DNA from 4 places in the Sphingomonas sp. R86520 genome. Region 3 is predicted to be linked to each of the others. Evidence: predicted binding sites of a transcription regulator. Region 3 holds the regulator's gene; each other region holds the start of a gene.

Region 1 (4,809 bases), 2.4 Mb from region 3:
TCGGCACCTCGTTCAGAGACTGCGCGTCGGCGGCTTGATGCCGCCGGCGACCTTCACCGCAGCGGTCGAAGCGCTGATGGACCTGGCGGCCGACGTCCGTCCTGCGTTGGTCCGCTTCGGTTCCACTCGACGGGAACGGCTGGCACGGCTCACACCGGAGCAACGGCGCTCGCTCGCCATGCAGAAGGACACGTTGACCACCGCCCTGGCCATCGCCGACATCGACCGCGCGCCCGTCCAGGAGTGGGAGCCACCGGTCGACGGTGAGCGCGCGACGTCGTTTCTAGATGGGCTTCCGCAGATGCGCGAGCGCGAGGACCTGATGGTCGTCGCCGACCTCATGCGGGTGCCTGGGTTCGAGTTCGTACGCGAGGTGGCGCACGGCGCGGCTCAGTTCGAGAGCGAGCGCACGAGGCTAACCGTGGTCATGGCCAACCATCTGCCGCTCGAGGAGCAGCTCGGTGCCGATCTCGTCTACTTCAACGAGACCTACCGCTCGTTCGTGATCGTCCAGTACAAGGCAATGGAGGGTGACGACGATGACGGGGCGGTGTTCCGACTCCCGAGCGCTCAGCTGGCGCTCGAGCTCGAGCGGATGGAGCGGCACCTTGAGCTACTGCGTGGGTGCCCGCAGAATGCGACCCGGCAAGGCTACCGGATGCTGGAGAACCCGTTTTTCTTGAAACTATGTCCGCGCATGCAGTTCACGCCGGACAGCCAGGCCCTTGTGAAGGGCATGTACCTGACACTCGACCACTGGAAGCTCATCGAGGCTGACGAGACGATGGTCGGTTCACGCGGCGGTCGCATCGTCACCTACGGCAACGTCGGACGACATCTCGACAATAGCGCTTTCGTCCGCCTCGTCGCCGACGCCTGGGTCGGGACCACGGTCGAGCAGTCGGACGTGTTGGAGCGGCTAATCAGGGAGGTCCTCGCGACAGGCCGGACCGTTACATTCGCCGTCAAGTCCGACAAGCCACCGCCCGGCGATGCGGAACAGGCCAGCGCCATCGACGTCATTCAGCCGCACGACGAGCAGGAGCCTCCTCTTGTCGTGTCGATCGGCTGACGCCGTGCTTCGCATGCATCGTGGCATCGCCGTCGCAGAGGATGATGTTGGGAAGGTCATCGCGGCGATCATGGAAAAGGGACTTACGGCCCTTGGGCCGCGACGCCCGGTCGAAGTCTGGCCGTTGGCCGGTCCGCGGATGCTTCTTGACGGCGACGTTCACTCGATCGATCCGCGTCCGGGCGAAGCGCGACCGGCTGTGTACGCGGCCGACGCCTCCGGTGCGCTGCATTATGCCTGTCGGAACAATGGGAGCGCCCGCGAATACGTACCGCTCATGATCGAGTTCGATGCGCCGTCGCAGGAGGTGTGCGTGGACGGAAATGACCTGCTCTACGTCATGTTCTCTCGACACGCGCGGATCGAGGCGGCGAGGCCGGTGCTAGAGGCGTGCTATGGCAAGGCCATACTCGATTATGCCGAGCGCGCCTGGGCGACTGACGACCCCAAGTTGCGCATTACGCTCTGTGATCTTGCAGTCTGGGACCCGGAGGTCGTCGCGGCGCATCATGCGAACCGTCTTCTGATAAGAGGCAAGTCCGCCACGCTTTTTCGATCGGCCTTCAAGGTCATGCTGCCCGTCGCTGCGACCGCAATTGTCGCGGTCCGAAGAATCGAAGAGTGTCCCCCCGAGCCGCGCTTTGATGTTTCGATCGAAGCCCTCACACTTTGATCCATGGTCCAACGATCGTTGCTTAGACGTCGATCGGAACCGAACGGTGGCAGGCTAGGGCAACCCGCGCGCTTCCGCCTTGCTACGGCAATGCTATTGTTCAGGACCTGCGGCAGGGACCGTGGAGGCCTGGATCGTACGTTTTCGCTCCAAGGCAGACACCATATCGCGCCAAAGGGCGACACCGCTTGTCCAAGACGTCGATCGATCCGAAGCCCGCGACCAGTGTTCTGGTGGCCGAGCTTGTAGGGCGCCTGCTGGCAACGGGGAGGCAGGATGCGATGCTCAGCGCATTTCGATCCGAATTGCGCCCGGATCCAACGAAGGCGCTGCACGCCGACCTTGATCAGGGACACGCCGATGGACCGGCGCCTGGATCCCCGCTGCGTGAGGGATCGCCAGCAGCATTTGACATTTGTCGTCGTCGCGTCGGTACGCCCTGACATCGCATTCCTAGCAACACCTTATCCACAGGAGTCTCGAGTCTGACGCTTGACCAAACGGTTCTGGTAACGGAACATAAGGGGAACAGGTAGAGTCTAGACATCATGATCACCGCCCTCGAGTCCCTGCCGGCCACCATCGCTCACCTGCGGACAATCGCTACGCCCGTGGTGGATCACCGCATCATGCCGTTCGGTATCTCTGCGCTGGACGATCGCCTCGCGAGCAGGGGCCTTCGCGCCGGCGCGCTCCACGAGGTCGCCGCACAAAGTTGTTCGATGGTCGACGATGCCGCGGCCACGCTGTTCCTGGCGGGCATAGCCGCGCGGGAGGCCGCCCATACCGGCGGACCGGTGCTGTGGGTGAGCTGTCGCAACGATCTTTATGCACCTGGTCTCGAGCAGGCGGGGCTATCGCCTGCCGACTTGATCCATGCACAGCCACGCGACGACGCGGCGCTACTTGCCGTCGTCGAGGATGCGGTGCGCGACGGAACGCCGTCGGCAGTGATCGCGGAGGTAAGCCGGATGTCGATGGTAGCAACCCGGCGCCTGCAACTCGTGGCGGCCGACGCCGACATTCCCGTTCTCATCCTGCGACGCAGACGGAACCGCGACCAGGATCCGCTCGCCGAACCGTCCGCGGCCTGGACGCGCTGGCGGATCGCCAGTGCGTCCTCCGAGCGCCTGGGGGTTGCCGGCGTCGGACGGTCACGGTGGCAGGTCGAGGTCGCACGACAGCGTGGCGGCGAAGCATTTTCGATGATTTTGGAGGGCTGCGATGAGACGGGTTGTCTCGCTGTTCCTGCCGCACTTAGCCATCGAGCGGCTGAGACGGCTGGACCGGCACGCTACGCGGCCGCCTGAGCGGCCCGCCCTTCAGCCTCCCGTCGACGACGATCCCGGTGCGTGCTCCGTACCGCGGGGCGGCGGGTGGCGGCCCGGTGCGCGCTGGGCTCGCGCTGACGTAACGACCAGGCAGGATGTGGAAGGCCAGATCGCAGCGCTGCCCGTGCATGCCAAGCCACCCATGCGTGAACTTGGCCGACGTTCGGAAGCGGCAAACCATCCGTTTCACCGACCAGCGCAAGCCGACAGTCACGACAGGGTCGCAGAGACCGTTGCGGCGTTCCACAGGGCACCGCTCGCGCTGGTCGGCAAGGTTGGCCGGCGCGAAGAGGTGGTGGCCGCCTGCGATGGCGCGGCCGCATTGGGGATCACGATCGGGATGGCCGCGACCCACGCGCGTGCGCTGGTGTCCGATCTCGACATCCGACCGTCTGAGACGGAGGCGGATGCCGCGCTACTGGACCAGCTCGCGCTGCGCGCGGTGCGCCGCTGGTCGCCGATCGCCGCGGCCACGCCACCCGATGGACTATGGCTCGACCTGACCGGCTGCGCGCATCTTCATGGCGGCGAAGAGCGGTTCTGTCGGCGTCTGCGCGCCTTTTGCCAGCGTGCGGGGTTCACTGCACGCGTAGCGGTCGCCGACACAGCAGGCGCGGCCCACGCCGTTGCCCGGTTCGGGTCTGCCGACATCGCGATCGTCCCGGCAGGGCGGACCGTCGACGCGATCAGCGGCCTGCCGGTCGCTGCCTTGCGCCTCGCAGGCACGGCGCTCACTGCCGCCCGCAAATTCGGCTTCGAACGCGTGGCCGATCTTTTACCTGTCGCGCGGGGGCCATTGGCACGTCGGCTCGGGCTGCCCGCGATCACGCGGCTCGATCAGGCCCTCGGCGCGGTCGCCGAACCCATCACGCCGCGGACCGACCAGGCCATGCCGATCGTCGAGCGCCGATTGCTCGAACCGATCGTCACCGCAGACGCGATCGCGCAGGTCATGGAAGATCTCCTCGGCGATATGGCCGAACTGCTGCGCGCGAAGGGGCTTGGCGTACGATCACTGCGGCTCGGTGGCCTACGCGTCGATGGCACCGAGCAGGTCGTAGCCGTCGGCACCTCACGCCCGACGCGCGAGGTCTCGCACCTGTTGCGGCTCATGAAGCTCAGGATCGAACGGATCGATCCGGGCTTGGGGCTCGAGCAATTCTATCTGGCGGCGCCGCACACCGAGCCGCTCGACGCTGTCGATCTCGGCGCTGTTCTCGCCGGTGAGGTGCTCGTGCGTGATCCAGCCCGTCTCGTCGACGTCGTTGCCGGCCGCATTGGCGCTGATGCCGTGTTTCGGATTGCGCCGGTTGAAAGCCACGTGCCCGAGCGTGCCGTCATGCGCGCCGACCCGGTGGTAGCGCCCGCGGGCTGGCCGAAATGGCGCCGACCGACGCGCCTGCTGGCGAGGCCCGAACCGCTATGGGGCGTCATCGCGCTCATGCCCGATCAGCCGCCTCGGCGGTTCGAATGGCGCGGCCGGCCGCACAAGGTCGTGGCCGGCGACGGCCCCGAGCGGATCCACGGTGAGTGGTGGCGCCGTGACGCGGAAGTGTGGGCTGTCCGCGACTATTACCGCGTCGAGGACGATACCGGCGGTCGCTACTGGGTGTTCCGGCGTGGCGACGGGTTCGTCGAGGATACCGGCGATCTCAGCTGGTGGATGCACGGCGTGTTCGCATGACCGACTATGTCGAACTTCAGGTCCTCACGCATTTCTCACTGCTGCGCGG
Region 2 (4,809 bases), on a different contig from region 3:
CCGACAGGCGGAGCGACCGCGCACCGAGCCCCCTCGCTTGCAGCACCGCGGCCAGATCGCCGAGCAGGTCCTCCATGACCTGCGCGATGGCCTCTGCCGTGCCGATCGGCTCCAGCAGGCGGCGCTCGACGGCCGGAACCGTGACATCTTCGCGCGGCGTGATCGGCTCCGCAACGCCGCCCAGCGCCTGATCGAGCCGAGTGATGGCGGGCAGGCCCAGCCGCCGCGCGAGCGGGCCGCGCGCCACCGGCAAAAGGTCTGCGATGGTTTCGAAGCCGAACCGCTTGGCCGCGCTGAGCGCCGTGCCGGTCAGCCGCAAGCCGGCGATCGGAAGCGGCGATATCGCTCGGACCGTACCACCGGCCGGCACGATCGTCAGATCTTCCCGGCCGTACCGGGCAAGCGCGTGCGCAGCACCGGGCGTGTCGGCGACCGCAACGCGCGCGGTAAACCCGGCACGCTGGCAAAAGGCGCGCAGGCGTCGGCAAAAGCGTTCTTCCCCGCCGTAAAGGTGATCGCATCCGGCGAGGTCGAGCCATAGGCCGTCGGTCGGCGTCGCGGCGGCAATGGGCGACCAACGCCGAACGGCAAGCAGCGCCAGGCGATCGAGCAGGACCGCGTCCGCCTCTGGTTCGGCGGGCCGGAAGTCGAGATCGGACACCAGAGCGCGGGCATGGGTCGCGGCCATTCCGACATGGATGCCGAGCGAGGCCGCCGCAGCGCACGCCGCCACGACTTCCTCACGCCGCCCGACCTTGCCGACAAGCGCCAGCGGAGCGTGAGCGGTTGCGGGCCGTGTCACGATCATGGCCGGTCGCGTGACCGACTGGTCCTTGTACGGATGGCTCGCGGCTTCCGATCGCCGCACGAGTTCGCGCATAGGCGGCTGTGCATGCGCCGGAAGCGCGGCTATCTGCCCGGCAACCTCGGCCTTGGTAGGCGATTGCGCCCGCGCCCAGCGCGCACCCGGCCGCCATCCGCCACCCCTCGGGACAGAGCATTCACCCGGATCGTCGTCGACCGGAAGCGGGAGCGCCGGCCGCTCAGGCCGCGGCGTGGCGTGCCGGTCCAGCCGTCTCAGCCGCTCGATGGCCAAGTGCGGCAGGAACAGCGAGACAACCCGTCTCATCGCACCCCTCCACGATCAATGAGAAGGACCCGCCGGTGCGTTGGCGCGCCAGCTCGACCGACCAACGGGCGCGTCCCACCCCGGCAACCGTGAGCCGCTGCGACGGGGCGCTGGCGATCCGCCAGCGCGTCCAGGCGGCGGAGGGCTCGCCGAGCGGGTCTTGCGAGCGGCCCCGCCAGCGTCGCAAGAGCAGCACGGGAATGTCGGCTTCGGCAGCGACAAGCTGCAGGCGGCGCGTGGCGACCATCGAAACCTTTGCCGTCTCGGCCACCACCGCTGCCGGCGTACCATCCCGGATCGCGTCCTCGACGACCGCCAGGAGAGCGGCGTCGTCCCCAGGCTGGGCGTAGATCACGTTCGCCGAGCACAACCCGGCTTCCGCCAAGCCGGGCGCGTAGAGATCGTTCCGGCAGCTTGCCCAAAGCACCGGGGCACGCATGTCTTGCGCTTCTCGCGCGGCGACACCGGCAAGGAACAGCGTGGCAGCCGCATCGTCGACCAGCGAACAGGTCCGTGCCGCGACCTCGTGCAACGCTCCAGCCCGGAGCCCTCCCCCGTTCAGCCGGTTGTCCAGGTCACCCACGCCGAATGGCAGTACACGGTAATCGGCGATCGGCATGGCGATGCTTCGTAGGTGCGCAATGCTCTGGGGAAGCGAATCGAGGGCGGCTGACATAGTGGCTAGACTCTAGATGTTCGCTTTATGTTCCGTTACCGCCGGCGATCGGTCAACGGGGTTTATGTCTGTTGGATCGAGTCTTTGCGCTTGACGGCAGCCAAGGGCCGAACGGTACGGGGTCGTAACGAAAACGGTCTGCTCAGCGCGATCCACAGTGGTTTGGCGGGATAACCGAGTGCGACCACGGGAATGACGCGGAGAACTCCAAGTACGCGTTGCCAAGAACGGCTACGCAACAGACCAACAACAAACCGAGAAGATTTCGCTTTCGTTCTGCCCCCGGCTGACTCATAGAATCAAGATGCCGATCCGCCCTGAAAACCGCTGGCTCTATCCGATCGACTGGCCGCAGCTTTCGGACGTGATCCGGTTCGATCGGGCCGGCGCACGCTGCGAGCATTGCTCGAGACCGCATATGCGGCGCGTCGTGCATCTTGGTGACGGCCGCTGGTGGGACGCCGAAGCCGCGTGTTGGCGCTCCGGCGGTGGCAAGCGGATCGCGCTCAAGGGCGGCTTCGTCCTCGCGTCGGTGCGAACGACCTATGTCGTGCTGGCCTGTGCGCATCTCGACCACGATCCGGGCAACAGCATGCCCGGCAATCTCGCGGCGCTTTGCCAGCGCTGCCATATGATCCATGATGCGGCCGAGCATCGATGGCGGCGTTGGTGGAACGTCTTTCGCCTGTGCGCGATCCGCGACCTCTACGAAGATCCGCGCGTCACGCGAGAGCGCAGCGCGCGTTAGAAATCCAGCCTGCGGCTTTGCATCGGCTCGGCCGCCAGCTCGGCGATCGCCCCCTGCCCGCACCCGGGCTGATACACCTCGACCACGTCATGATTAGCCAGTTTGCGGACCATCAGGCGGGCGCCCGCGACGTGCGCCTCGTCGAGCAGCATCATTGTATCGTCGCTCGCCATGGCTAAGGTCCGGCCAGTTCCACAAGGGAGAGTAAGTAGCATGAACATCGGTGAGCTGGCGAAGGGTGTCGCTGGGACGACAGGCACGAGCGAGGCGCAAGCCAAGGCCGCGATTGCCGCCGTGTTCGAGCAGATCGCAGGCGCGGCCGCCAAGGGCGAAGAGGTCTCGATCGCCGGCTTCGGCAAGTTCTCAGTAAAGGATCGTCCTGAGCGCCAGGGCCGCAATCCGTCGACCGGCGAGGCGATGACGATCGCTGCATCGAAGAAGGTCTCGTTCACGCCCGCCAAGGGCCTGAAGGACAGGCTCTAAGACCAGAGGGCCGGCGGGCGAGCTCGCCGGCACCACGATAGGGTGCTCGGATGTGCAATCGATACAGGCTGACGGCAAAGCAGGCGGAGATCGCCGCGACGTTCGGCATCCGCCCGCCTTACGAGCCCGACGAGACGTACCCGGTCCCCGACATCTTTCCAACGGGCAAGAAGACGCCGTTCTATGGCCAAGTGGTCATCCAGGACGGCGCCGACCGGAAGATCGAGCGGATGGAGTGGGGTGTACCGACCCAGGTTCCGAGTAAGCGCGACGCAAGCGTCAAGCTCACCAAGTACGTGACCAACGTGCGCAATCTCAGTTCGAGCTTCTGGCGGTCGATGCTGACAACGCCGGCGCGTCGTTGCCTGGTGCCGGTCACGGCGTTCTCCGAGTTCGGGATCGCGCCTGGCGAGGACGGAAAGAAACCGCTGCACTGGTTCGACGTGCCTAGCCGCCCGATTTTTGCGTTTGCCGGAATCTGGCGGCCGACCGATCGCGGAAATGCTTACGGGTTTTTGACCACCGAGCCGAATGCGATCGTCGCGCCGATCCATCCAAAGGCGATGCCGGTCGTTCTTCACGACGACGATTACGATCGCTGGCTATCGGCACCATGGGACGATCTAAAGGGGCTCGTCGCCCCCTACCCATCCCAGTTGATGCGGCTTGGCTGACGCGCCCATGATCCCCGTAATCCAGCTGCCGCCGTTGCAGTTTCATGCGCTTCGCTGGCGCGCGCGCCAGGCATCGTTCCAGTCGTCGTGATGCTCGGGCACGCGGCTGATGAGCTCGCGCCCGTTCGCTGTCAGGTGATCGCGTGCCTTTTCCAGCAGGCGGTCGGCCGCGCGGCCTCGATCGCCATAGACGATCACACGGCGGACCTTCTCCGGGATCGCCACGAAGGCCATTCGTTCGACACCGCCCAGCGCCCATGTCGGCGTTCCGAACCATTCGGTCGCCGATCGGGCGTCCTCGATCCCCTCGGCGAGGCCCAACTCGTGCGTAGCGGGCGCGAGCCGGATCGCAGCTGTGCCGAGCAGACCGAGCGCAACCTTCGGCTTGGGGATGGGCTTTCGCAGCACATCGCTCGGATCGAGAAAGGTACGTTGAACTGCGACGAGACCAAGGTCGTTTTCGACCGCGGCAATCATCGCGGGCATGACGCGTCTGTCGGCGCCGGAGCCGAATATGGTCGCCGGGTTGAAGCGCAGAGCCTTGGGATAGGGCGCGGAGAGGCCACGGGCGGCGAGATAGTCTTCCGCCAGCGTGCCAGTGATCGGCACGCTGGCGTTCCAGAGACGCACGGCGAGCGCCCCCATGTCGCGCTTCGGCTTGCCCTCCGGCATTGCCACCGCAGAACGGTCATGGAGCTTCCTGCGCTGAAGCGCCTTCAACACCTCAAACGCTGTACAGCCGGCAAAACAGTGGAAGAGGATCGCCGAGTCGCCGAGGCGGACGGACAGGCTGGGCGAGCCATCGTCATGGGCGGGGCAGCGGCATTCGCCGTGCGTGCCACGCCATACCCCGCCGAGCTGTTCGACGATGTTCTTGGCTCGAATTTCAGCATCGAGCGGTAGTCTCGCCATCGGCCATGTCCTGTGAAGCTGGTCGGTTTCGGTCACTTTTGGCCTCCGGAAATATCACCGAAGGCACAGGCGGCATCCTCCACTCTGGATGGTCGGCAGGAGACGGTCGGTCGCGCGCTGCGCGACGATCTGCTTCGTCCAGGGGTCGACCCAAGCGAGGATCGTCACCCCACCGGGCCGAGACCGC
Region 3 (4,809 bases):
CGCTCCTGACGATCTACGATATGGCCAAGGCGATCGACAAGACGATGGTCCTTAGTGACATCCGCGTGATCGCCAAGAGCGGCGGCAAGTCCGGCAACTGGACCGCCTGACCAAGCCTTCCCCGGCAGGGGAAAGCCGAGAGTTCAACTCAGCCGAGGAGGCTCGCCGACGCCCTATTCGACCCGCGTGCGTACAGTTTACGCACATCGCGCACCATCGACCGGACCGTCGATCAGCCCATCGATCGGCTCCATAGCCTCCGCAATCTCGCCGGCAGCGCGAACAAGACCTGTCCTGCATGCCAAACCCATGGCAAAGCACGAAACATGGCCGCAGACCACGCCCCTCTCCCGTACGCATCGGACCCGGAATACGTACGTACGAACCGCGCCCAGCGTCTGCACTTCCTATACTGCACTCCCCGAAACCGCCCGATTTTCGAGTCGCAAGCATGACCCTGGTCCCCGTCGCCGAAGCTCAGACCCGCCTCTTCGCGATGGCCCCCCGCGTCGGCCATGAGACCGTCTCGTTGCGCGATGCCGCGGGCCGCTGGGCCGCCCAAGACATCCTCGCGCGTCGCACGCAACCCGCGGCCGACCTTTCGGCGATGGACGGCTACGCCATCCGTTTTGCCGACCTTCCCGGTCCCTGGACGGTCATCGGGGAGAGCGCGGCGGGCCGTCCGTTCAGTGGCAAAGTCGGCCCGGGCGAGGCGACGCGCATCTTCACCGGCGCTGCGATGCCCGAGGGTGCCGACAGCGTGATGGTCCAGGAAGAAGCCGACCGCGACGGCGCAACCTTGATCCTCGCCGGGGAAGGTCCGCCGACGTTGGGCCGCAACACCCGTCGCAAAGGCCTCGACTTCTCGACCGGCACCCGCCTGATCGCCGCGGGCGACCGTCTGAGCCCGGCGCGCATCGCCGTCGCCGCGACCGGGGGCCACGGCAGCCTGATGGTGAACCGCCGCATTCGCGTTGCGGTAGCGGCTACCGGCGACGAGCTCGTGCCCCCCGGCTCGACCACCGACGGCGTCGCGCTTCCGGAATCGAACGGCATCATGCTGGCGGCGATGCTCGCGGACATGCCCGTCGAGATTGTCGACCTGGGCATATTGCCGGATCGCCTCGACGTCCTGCGCGACGCCTTTGCCAGCGTCCAGGCGGACCTGCTGGTCACCACCGGCGGCGCATCGGTCGGCGATCACGACCTCGTCCGTCCGGCGATTGAGGCAGCCGGTGGCACGATCGACTTTTGGCGGATTTCGCTGCGTCCCGGCAAGCCGATGATGGCCGGCCGGATCGGCGAGATGATGGTGCTGGGCCTTCCCGGCAACCCGGTCTCCGCGTTCGTGACCGCGACGCTGTTCGTAAAGCCCGTCGTCGCGCACATGGCGGGCGCCCGCGATCCGCTGCCGCAGATGACGCACGCCCTGCTCGGCGAAGACCTCCCCGCGAACAATGCGCGTACCGATTATCTCCGCGCCGAACTTCGCGACGGCAAGGCTTATGCCTCGACGATCCAGGACAGTTCGATGCTGCTCACGCTCGCGCGGTCGACCTGCCTGATCGTCCGGCCGGGCAATGCGCCGATTGCAACGGAAGGCGAATCGGCAGAAATCCTCGTGATCGCCTGATACGGGCGCTTGACGGCGTTAATTATGTTCCATAGAAGTTCCCAGTCTGTTCCGGACGGAGAACCGCCATGCTCACGCGCAAGCAGCACGAACTCGTGTGCTTCATCAACGACCGCCTCAACGATACCGGCGTCTCGCCGTCGTTCGAGGAGATGAAGGACGCGCTGGATCTGAAATCCAAGTCTGGCGTCCACCGGCTGATCAGCGCGCTCGAGGAGCGCAACTTCATCCGCCGCCTGCCGAACCGCGCGCGCGCGCTCGAAGTATTGCGGATGCCCGAGCGTCCGGAAAAGAAGACCCCGACAAAGGCCTCGAACGTCAAGGCGGCCCCCGCCGCCGCGACACCGCAGCCGGCCAACGACGTCATCGAGATTCCCCTCCATGGCCGCATCGCCGCCGGCGTCCCGATCGAGGCGTTCGAAGGCAGTACCATGCTCGCAGTCCCCGCGGCGTTGCTGGGTTCGGGCGAACATTATGCTCTCGAAGTGTCGGGCGACTCGATGGTCGAGGCGGGTATCCTGGACGGCGACTTCGCGCTGATCCGCCGCACGGAAACGGCACGGGATGGCGAAATCGTGGTCGCGCTGATCGAAGACAGCGAAGCGACGCTCAAATACTTCCGCCGCGAAGGCGCGATGGTTCGCCTCGACCCGGCCAACCGCGCCTACGACCCGCAGCGCTACGCGCCGGCACAAGTCCGGGTTCAGGGCAAGCTCTCGGGCATCCTTCGCCGCTACGACTGAATACTGATGAGAGGATCTGTCGTTCCTGCGCAGTCGGGACGACGGAGCCTTTCACGGCCGGTACCGCTGGCGATGGTTTGGGTCGGGGCTGCGCTTGAACGGCCGCCCGAGCCTGGGCGGATCCCGCCAGGGGTGACGGTCGCTTGGGTTCAGGATCGTGACCATGCGCCCCGCCCCCAAAGTCAACGCAACGCCGCCAGTCCGCTTCAGGACGAACCGATCCAGCTTCAGCCAGCGCGGCGTACACCGCTTCGGCAGCCCACGTTCGCTGACGACAATGTCCGCCAATCGGCACGCGGCGATCAGGTCCTCGATCGGCACCATATAGGCACTACGCGTCGCCAGCACCCGCCAAGTACGCCCGCGGGCGACGATGTCGGTCATGCACAGATCGCGACTGCACCGCGCGTCAGGCTGGTCGGCGAGCAGCAGCGGCTCACCGTCGACCCCGCCATTCTCGGCAAGCGTATCGCGCGTATAGTCGCCCGCCCGATCGCGAAGCATCGCAAGTCCCGCCGCGGTTCTAACGGCGACATGCCGCCCGTCACCCGTCACGAGGATGTCCGGAGCCGGCGTCGTCAGCGCCCAGATCGCGCCGATTGCGAGCGGAACCGCCCCCAATCGCCGCCACCGCGTGCGCCACAAGGCGATCCAGATACCTCCGAAGACCATCGCCGCGAACGCCGCGGTCGGCATCGCAGGCAGAGACCGGACCGAACCTGGCGCATTCGCAACGAGATGCGCGAGCCACAGCAAGCCATCGAGCGAGCGCTGAACGAGCCACCACGCCGGTCCGCCCAACCCGGCACAGTCCAGCAACAACGCCAGCGCTTCCAGCGGCATCACCACGAACGTCGTGAGGGGAATCGCGACGATGTTGGCGAACGCGCCGTACAGCCCGGCCCTGTGAAAGTGATAGACCGCGATCGGCATCAGCGCGAGTTCTACGAGCAGCCCCGTCAGCAGCAGCGACGCGGCATCCCGCGCCAGTTTGCGCGCGCGTCCTTCGTCGTGCGGACCGAAGACGGTGCGGATCGCCGGATGTTCGTGCAACGCCATGATCGCGGTGATCGCGGCGAACGACAACTGGAAGCTCGGACCGGCCGCGGCCTCGGGCAGGACCAGCATGATGCAAACCGCGCCCGCAGCAACCAGACGCAAGGTCATCGCCTCACGACCCATCGCCAGCGCCGCGAGTACCAGCAGCGCGGCCACGCAGGATCGGATTGTCGGCACCTGGCTCCCGGTCAACAACGTATAGCCGATCGCCGCCGCGGCCCCCGCCAATGCAGCAAGCAGCGGCAATCGGCTATGCAGCGCGAACCAAGGACTCAAGGCCAGCAGGCGCGATACGATCAAGATCGTCGCTGCCACCGCCGCCGTGATGTGCAACCCACTCACCGACAACAGGTGCGCGAGCCCGGCGCGGCGCATCGCCTCCGAATCTTCCTCGCTGATCGCGCCGACGTCGCCGGTCGCGAGCGCTGCAGCGATGCCGCCCGCGCTTCCTTCCAAGTGCGATACGATGTGGTGCGACAGCGCGACGCGGATGCCCGCCCCGGACCCGCTCGACTTGATGATGACGACCGGTGCGAAACCTCGCCCGGTTGCGCCGATCCCGCCAAACCACGCGACGCGCGCGAAGTCGTAGGCGCCCGGTACCGCAGGCAAGGGCGGTGGCATCAGACGCGCCCGTAGGCGGACGACCGCGTCCGTCCCGAGCAGCTTGGGCGCATCCGCTTCGGCCAAGTTTACCCGGACGCGGTACGGCAGGGCGACGGGTTGCCCGCCGGTCTCCATACCCTTCGCGATCGGCAGCACCGTCAGCCGGACCAGTCTACGCGCGACCAATGGCTCGATCGCCTCGACCTTCGCCGAGAAACTCGCAATCGTCGGGCCGCCCAGTACAGCCCGCCCCACCCAATCCGACCGCGCCCAGATGAGCCCGAGCCCCAGCGCCGCCGTCAGTGACCCGATTGCCAATGCGCGCGCGGCGCGTCCACCGCTCCCTATGGCCAGACACGCCAGCCCACCGGCCACGAGAATCAAGACTGCCACCCGCCATGCCGCCGGGTCCGGGAGCGCGAACCACAACGCGATGCCGACGCCCAGCATCACCGGTAGCCACAGAACGAGCTGGTCGCGCTCCGCCTCCAGCCAGCGTTCCACGGCAAGCCCGACGACAGCTTCCCATCGCGGCACGCCCATTTGTCGCCGCCAAGGACGCATGCTAGGGGCGGCGACGGCTGTCATGGCCATCGTTTTTCCATCGTTTCATCAGTCTGGGAGCACCCGCGGTTGGGCGCAATATCTGATACGGGCACCGCCAATCCGGCCGCTCCCGTGGTTACCCGTTTCGCTCCGTCGCCGACGGGGTTCCTGCATCTTGGCGGCGCACGCACCGCGCTGTTCAACTGGCTGTTCGCAAAGGCG
Region 4 (4,809 bases), 1.9 Mb from region 3:
GACTGCGCCTGGTCGATGTACGGCGTGCGATCCGCCGCCAGTTCGAGCAGCCAGCGCTGGTCGATCTCGAACGACGTCTTGTAGCAGTCCTTTTCCTCGACCGAGAGGAAGTCGAGATGCTGGACCGAACCACCCTGTTCGAGGATCGAGTTCCACACCGCGTCCGAGTTCTTCGACTTCTCGCTCAGCATCTTTTCGAGATACGGGTTCTTGACCGAGAAGCTGCCCGACAGCGTCTTGTGCGTGTAGATGTTCGCCGGGATCGGCTCGATGCAGGCCGACGTGCCGCCGCAGATGATCGAGATCGACGCGGTCGGGGCGATCGCCATCTTGCAGCTGAAACGCTCCATCGCGCCGGTGTCGGCAGCGTCGGGGCAGGGGCCGCGCTCGATCGCGAGCTGCATCGAGGCTTCGTTGGCCTGGGCACTGATGTGCTTGAACATCCGCAGGTTCCACGACTTCGCCATCGCGCCCTCGAACGCGAGGCCGCGCGCCTGGAGGAAGCTGTGGAAGCCCATCACGCCGAGCCCGACCGACCGCTCGCGGCCCGCGGAATAGGCGGCACGCTCCATGCCCGGCTCGTGGCGATCGATATAGTCCTGCAGGACGTTGTCGAGGAAGCGCATGACGTCCTCGATCAGGCCCTTCTCGTCCTTCCACTGATCCCACGTCTCGAGGTTAAGCGACGACAGGCAGCAGACCGCGGTGCGTTCGTTGCCGAGGTGATCCTTGCCGGTCGGCAGCGTGATCTCCGAGCACAGGTTCGAGGTCGAGACCTTGAGGCCCAGCTCGCGGTGATGCTTCGGCATCGCCTTGTTCACGTGATCCGCGAAGACGATGTACGGCTCGCCGGTCTGCAGGCGGGTCTCGACGAGCTTCTGGAACAGCGAGCGCGCGTCGACGGTCTGGCGGATCGCCTGGTCCTTCGGCGAGCGCAGATGCCATTCCTCGCCGTTGCGCACGGCTTCCATGAAGGCATCGGTGATCAGCACGCCGTGGTGGAGGTTCAAAGCCTTGCGGTTGAAATCGCCCGAGGGTTTGCGGATTTCGAGGAATTCCTCGATCTCGGGGTGCGAGACGTCGAGGTACACGGCGGCCGAACCGCGGCGCAGCGAACCCTGGCTGATTGCGAGCGTCAGCGAATCCATGACGCGGACGAACGGGATGATGCCGCTGGTCTTGCCGTTGAGGCCGACCGGCTCGCCGATGCCGCGAACGTTGCCCCAATAGGTGCCGATGCCGCCGCCGCGCGACGCGAGCCAGACATTCTCGTTCCAGGTGTCGACGATGCCGCCGAGGCTGTCGGGAACCGAGTTGAGGTAGCACGAGATCGGCAGGCCGCGACCGGTGCCGCCGTTCGACAGAACGGGGGTGGCGGGCATGAACCAGAGCTTCGAGATCGCGTCGTACAGGCGCTGCGCGTGGCCGGCGTCGTCGGCGTAGGCGGAGGCGACGCGGACGAACAGGTCCTGATAGCTTTCGCCCGGGAGCAGATAGCGGTCCTTCAGCGTCTCCTTGCCGAATTCGGTCAGGAGCGCGTCGCGGCTGTGATCGACCTCGACCGGGTAGATCTGCGCGCGCACGGAGTGGCTGTCCTGCGACGGGCGCGGGACCTTGGGAGCCTCTACTGCGGCGGCGTCGGTGGCTTGGTCGATCGTGTCTGTGGTCATGTCGCTATCCCGGCTGCTGTCTCTGAAATCCATCGAAACCGCTCCTAGTGTTCTGTATTCGTTCGAATCGGTCGCCTGTCGCCATGCTACCATCGGACGGCCCCTAACGGGAGAACAAAAAGTGATCATCGCGGCGGTGGAAGGCGCGCACATGATCGGTTCGCATAGGACTATGCGAGGGATGTTCTACCAGCGATTGGGTCCGCCCCCGAACGCAACCCCAAGAGATTGTGCCAAAGCGCGAGTCGACGCAAGGGGGTGAAAGGCTTGTCGAAGGCTCGGTTCGTCGCGTTCGCGATAGGGTCCGTCGAGCACCCGCCACGCGACGCGTGGAGTTCTGCGGGGTTCGTGATGTGCAAGGGAACGAGGCGGGAACGAAAAATTATTTCGGGATGGTAAGTGGCAAATGTTGCTTCGGGCGGAGGGGGTGGAAGTGGGGCACAGATATGGGTGACCGCTCTAGTTGCCCCGCGCAGGCGGGGCCCAGGAGACACGAACGTCGTCCTGCTCAAGTACTAGACCCCCGCCTTCGCGGGGGAACGGGAGTGGGGCGTTCGTCCTCTTACAGAACGAGAGCGTCACCCTGCCAAGACTTCACCACCCCGGCGGAGGCCGCGGGCCGGTCGGGGGACGTCGCCACCTGAACGCTGCGCGCTGTGACTGCCGCCTTTCCACTTGGTCCCGGCCTTCGCCGGAGTGGCCGTGATTGGGAAACGCGTATTCTGTCTCAGCCCTCGATCATCGTCCGGATCCGCGTGGCCAGCGCTTCCATCGCGAAGGGCTTGGTGATCATCGACATGCCCGGCTCGAGGAAGCCCGAAGCCAGTGCGGCGTTCTCCGCATAGCCGGTCATGAACAGCACCCGCAGCCCGGGACGCAGCGCACGGCCGGCGTCGGCGACCTGGCGGCCATTCAACCCGGGCAAGCCGATGTCGGTCACCAGCAGGTCGATCCGCGCCATCGTTCGCAGGCGTTCGAGCCCCGCCGGCCCATCATGTGCCTCGACCGCGCGATAGCCGAGTTCGCCCAGCACTTCGACGATCAGCGCGCGGACGACGGGATCGTCCTCCACCACCAGCACGATCTCGCCCGCGTCGGTCACATGGGCCTGGGTGAGTTCGGGCAGCGCCGCGTCGGCTTCCGCTTCGCCGTGATGCCGCGGCAGATACAGCTTGACCGTCGTGCCCTCGCCGACTTCGCTGTAGATCTTCGCATAGCCTTCCGACTGGCGCGCGAAACCATAGATCATCGACAGGCCGAGCCCGGTGCCCTGTCCGATCGGCTTGGTCGTGAAGAACGGCTCGAACGCCTTGGCGATCGTGTCGGCGGACATGCCGGTGCCGGTATCGGATACGCAAATGCAGACGTAACGGCCGGGGCGAACGTCGCGCTGGCTTGCGGCGAAATGGTCGTCGAGTTCCGCGTTGCAGGTCTCGATCGTCAGCGTTCCGCCGTCGGGCATCGCATCGCGCGCGTTGATGACGAGGTTCAACAACGAATTCTCGAGCTGGTTCGGATCGCAGAGCGTCGTCCACACGCCCGCGCCCAGGACGAGTTCGAAATCGATCTGCTCGCCGGTGGTGCGACGAAGCAAATCCTCGAGCGAGGCGACCAGCGGGTTGACCTTGACCGGGCGCGGATCGAGCGGCTGGCGACGCGAGAAGGCGAGCAGCCGGTGGGTCAGGGCGGCGGCACGGTTGGCGGCCGTCGTCGCGCCCGAGATGAAGCGATCGAGTTCTGCGACACGTCCTTGCGCGACACGGCGCTGGACGATCTCCAGGCTGCCGGTGATGCCCTGCAGCAGGTTGTTGAAGTCGTGCGCGATGCCGCCGGTCAGCTGGCCGACCGCCTCCATCTTCTGCGCCTGGCGGAGCGCCTCCTGCGCGTCGACCAGTTCCTGCGTGCGATCGCGGACGCGTTGTTCGAGGTCGGCGTTCAGCGATTGCAGATCGCGCTCGAGCCGCTTGCGATCGGTGACGTCGGCCCCTTCGACGAACACGCCGACGACCGCGCCGGTCGCATCGCGGATCGGCTGATAGACGAAGTCGACATAGCGATCGTCGACCGCGCCGCCCGGCTCGGCCTGCACGGCGTAGAGCATGCCCTCCGCGGTAAACGCCTCGCCCGTCGCATACACGGTGTCCAAGAGGTCGAGGAATCCCTGTTCGACCGCGTCGGGCAGTGCTTCGGCAACCGTACGGTTCAGGACCGGGCGATGGCCGACGAGCTTGTCATAGCCTGGATTGCTCAGTTCGAACCGGTGCTCGGGACCGCGCAGCATCGCCATGAACGTCGGTGCCTGCGCGAACATCTGGCCCATCCGCTCGCGTTCGTCGCGCAGTGCTCGCTCGGTAAGGACGCGCTCGGTGCTTTCGTAGGTCGAGCAGAACATCCCCGCGATCGCGCCGCTTTCGTCGCGGACGGGCGAATAGGAGAAGGTGAACCAGGTATGCTCGTCATACCCCTTGCGGTTGGTGACGAGCGGCATGTTCTCGAAGAACGTGGCTTCGCCTGCCAGCGCCTTGGCGACGAGGGGACTGATATCCGTCCAGACGTCGGCCCAGACGTCTTCGAACCGCCGACCCATGGCCTGCGGATGCTTGCTGTGCAGAAGGCGCGCGTAATGATCATTGTAGAGGAAGCCGAGTTCGGGGCCCCAGGCAATGAACATCGCGAATTCGGACGAGAGCATGAGTGCGACGATCGACCGCAGCGACTGCGGCCAGTCCTCGATCGGACCGAGCGGGGACTGCGACCAGTCATGCGCGCGGATGATGGCGGCCATCTCGCCACCACCGGTCAGAAAGTCCGCCTTCGCCGCGATATTGCTCGTCATCTCAAGTCCTTGCGCGCCCGTGTCCGCGTCGATCCCGATAGCCAGTGATCGCCGTGATAGCCACCGGTTCGGACGAGCGAAGGGCGTTATCCGCCTAGTTCGACGGCAAGCCGGACCAAGCCGTCGACGTCATGGTCCCAGTCCTGCGCCGCCTTGGCATCGGGTGCCGCGCGGCCGCCATATTCCATCGGGCGATCGACATAGGCGGTTTGCAATCCGGCGGCGCGGGCAGCGGCGAGATCGCTGTGATGGGCGGCGACCAGACAGAGTTCGCCGGGCGCGATCCCGAGCATCCGCGCGGTG

The links. The regulator LexA, encoded in region 3, represses DNA repair genes until DNA is damaged. The targets are predictions, from matches to a motif close to GTTCCNCNCTTGTTCT.
Region 1: a site for LexA is predicted at 2,260-2,275, ahead of SJY41_RS14470 (ImuA family protein). Genes of this name have one in related genera too.
Region 2: a site for LexA is predicted at 1,824-1,839, ahead of SJY41_RS22690 (ImuA family protein). Genes of this name have one in related genera too.
Region 4: a site for LexA is predicted at 1,782-1,797, ahead of SJY41_RS12195 (ribonucleoside-diphosphate reductase subunit alpha). Genes of this name have one in related genera too.

The regions. Positions count from the first base shown of each region.
Region 1 is NZ_JAXHBZ010000001.1:3,166,428-3,171,236, reverse strand. It holds gene SJY41_RS14480 (hypothetical protein) at 1-1,072, shown strand, start outside; gene SJY41_RS14475 (hypothetical protein) at 1,086-1,745, shown strand; gene SJY41_RS14470 (ImuA family protein) at 2,294-3,055, shown strand; gene SJY41_RS14465 (Y-family DNA polymerase) at 2,970-4,760, shown strand; gene SJY41_RS14460 (error-prone DNA polymerase) at 4,757-4,809, shown strand, end outside.
Region 2 is NZ_JAXHBZ010000004.1:164,833-169,641, forward strand. It holds gene SJY41_RS22685 (Y-family DNA polymerase) at 1-1,129, opposite strand, end outside; gene SJY41_RS22690 (ImuA family protein) at 1,044-1,805, opposite strand; gene SJY41_RS22695 (hypothetical protein) at 2,110-2,553, shown strand; gene SJY41_RS22700 (hypothetical protein) at 2,550-2,708, opposite strand; gene SJY41_RS22705 (HU family DNA-binding protein) at 2,767-3,036, shown strand; gene SJY41_RS22710 (SOS response-associated peptidase) at 3,087-3,710, shown strand; gene SJY41_RS22715 (toprim domain-containing protein) at 3,753-4,622, opposite strand.
Region 3 is NZ_JAXHBZ010000001.1:773,137-777,945, reverse strand. It holds gene moaC (cyclic pyranopterin monophosphate synthase MoaC) at 1-110, shown strand, start outside; gene SJY41_RS03820 (molybdopterin molybdotransferase MoeA) at 452-1,633, shown strand; gene lexA (transcriptional repressor LexA) at 1,702-2,376, shown strand; gene SJY41_RS03810 (ComEC/Rec2 family competence protein) at 2,428-4,635, opposite strand; gene gltX (glutamate--tRNA ligase) at 4,675-4,809, shown strand, end outside.
Region 4 is NZ_JAXHBZ010000001.1:2,682,657-2,687,465, reverse strand. It holds gene SJY41_RS12195 (ribonucleoside-diphosphate reductase subunit alpha) at 1-1,703, opposite strand, end outside; gene SJY41_RS12190 (PAS domain-containing protein) at 2,398-4,506, opposite strand; gene SJY41_RS12185 (haloacid dehalogenase type II) at 4,593-4,809, opposite strand, start outside.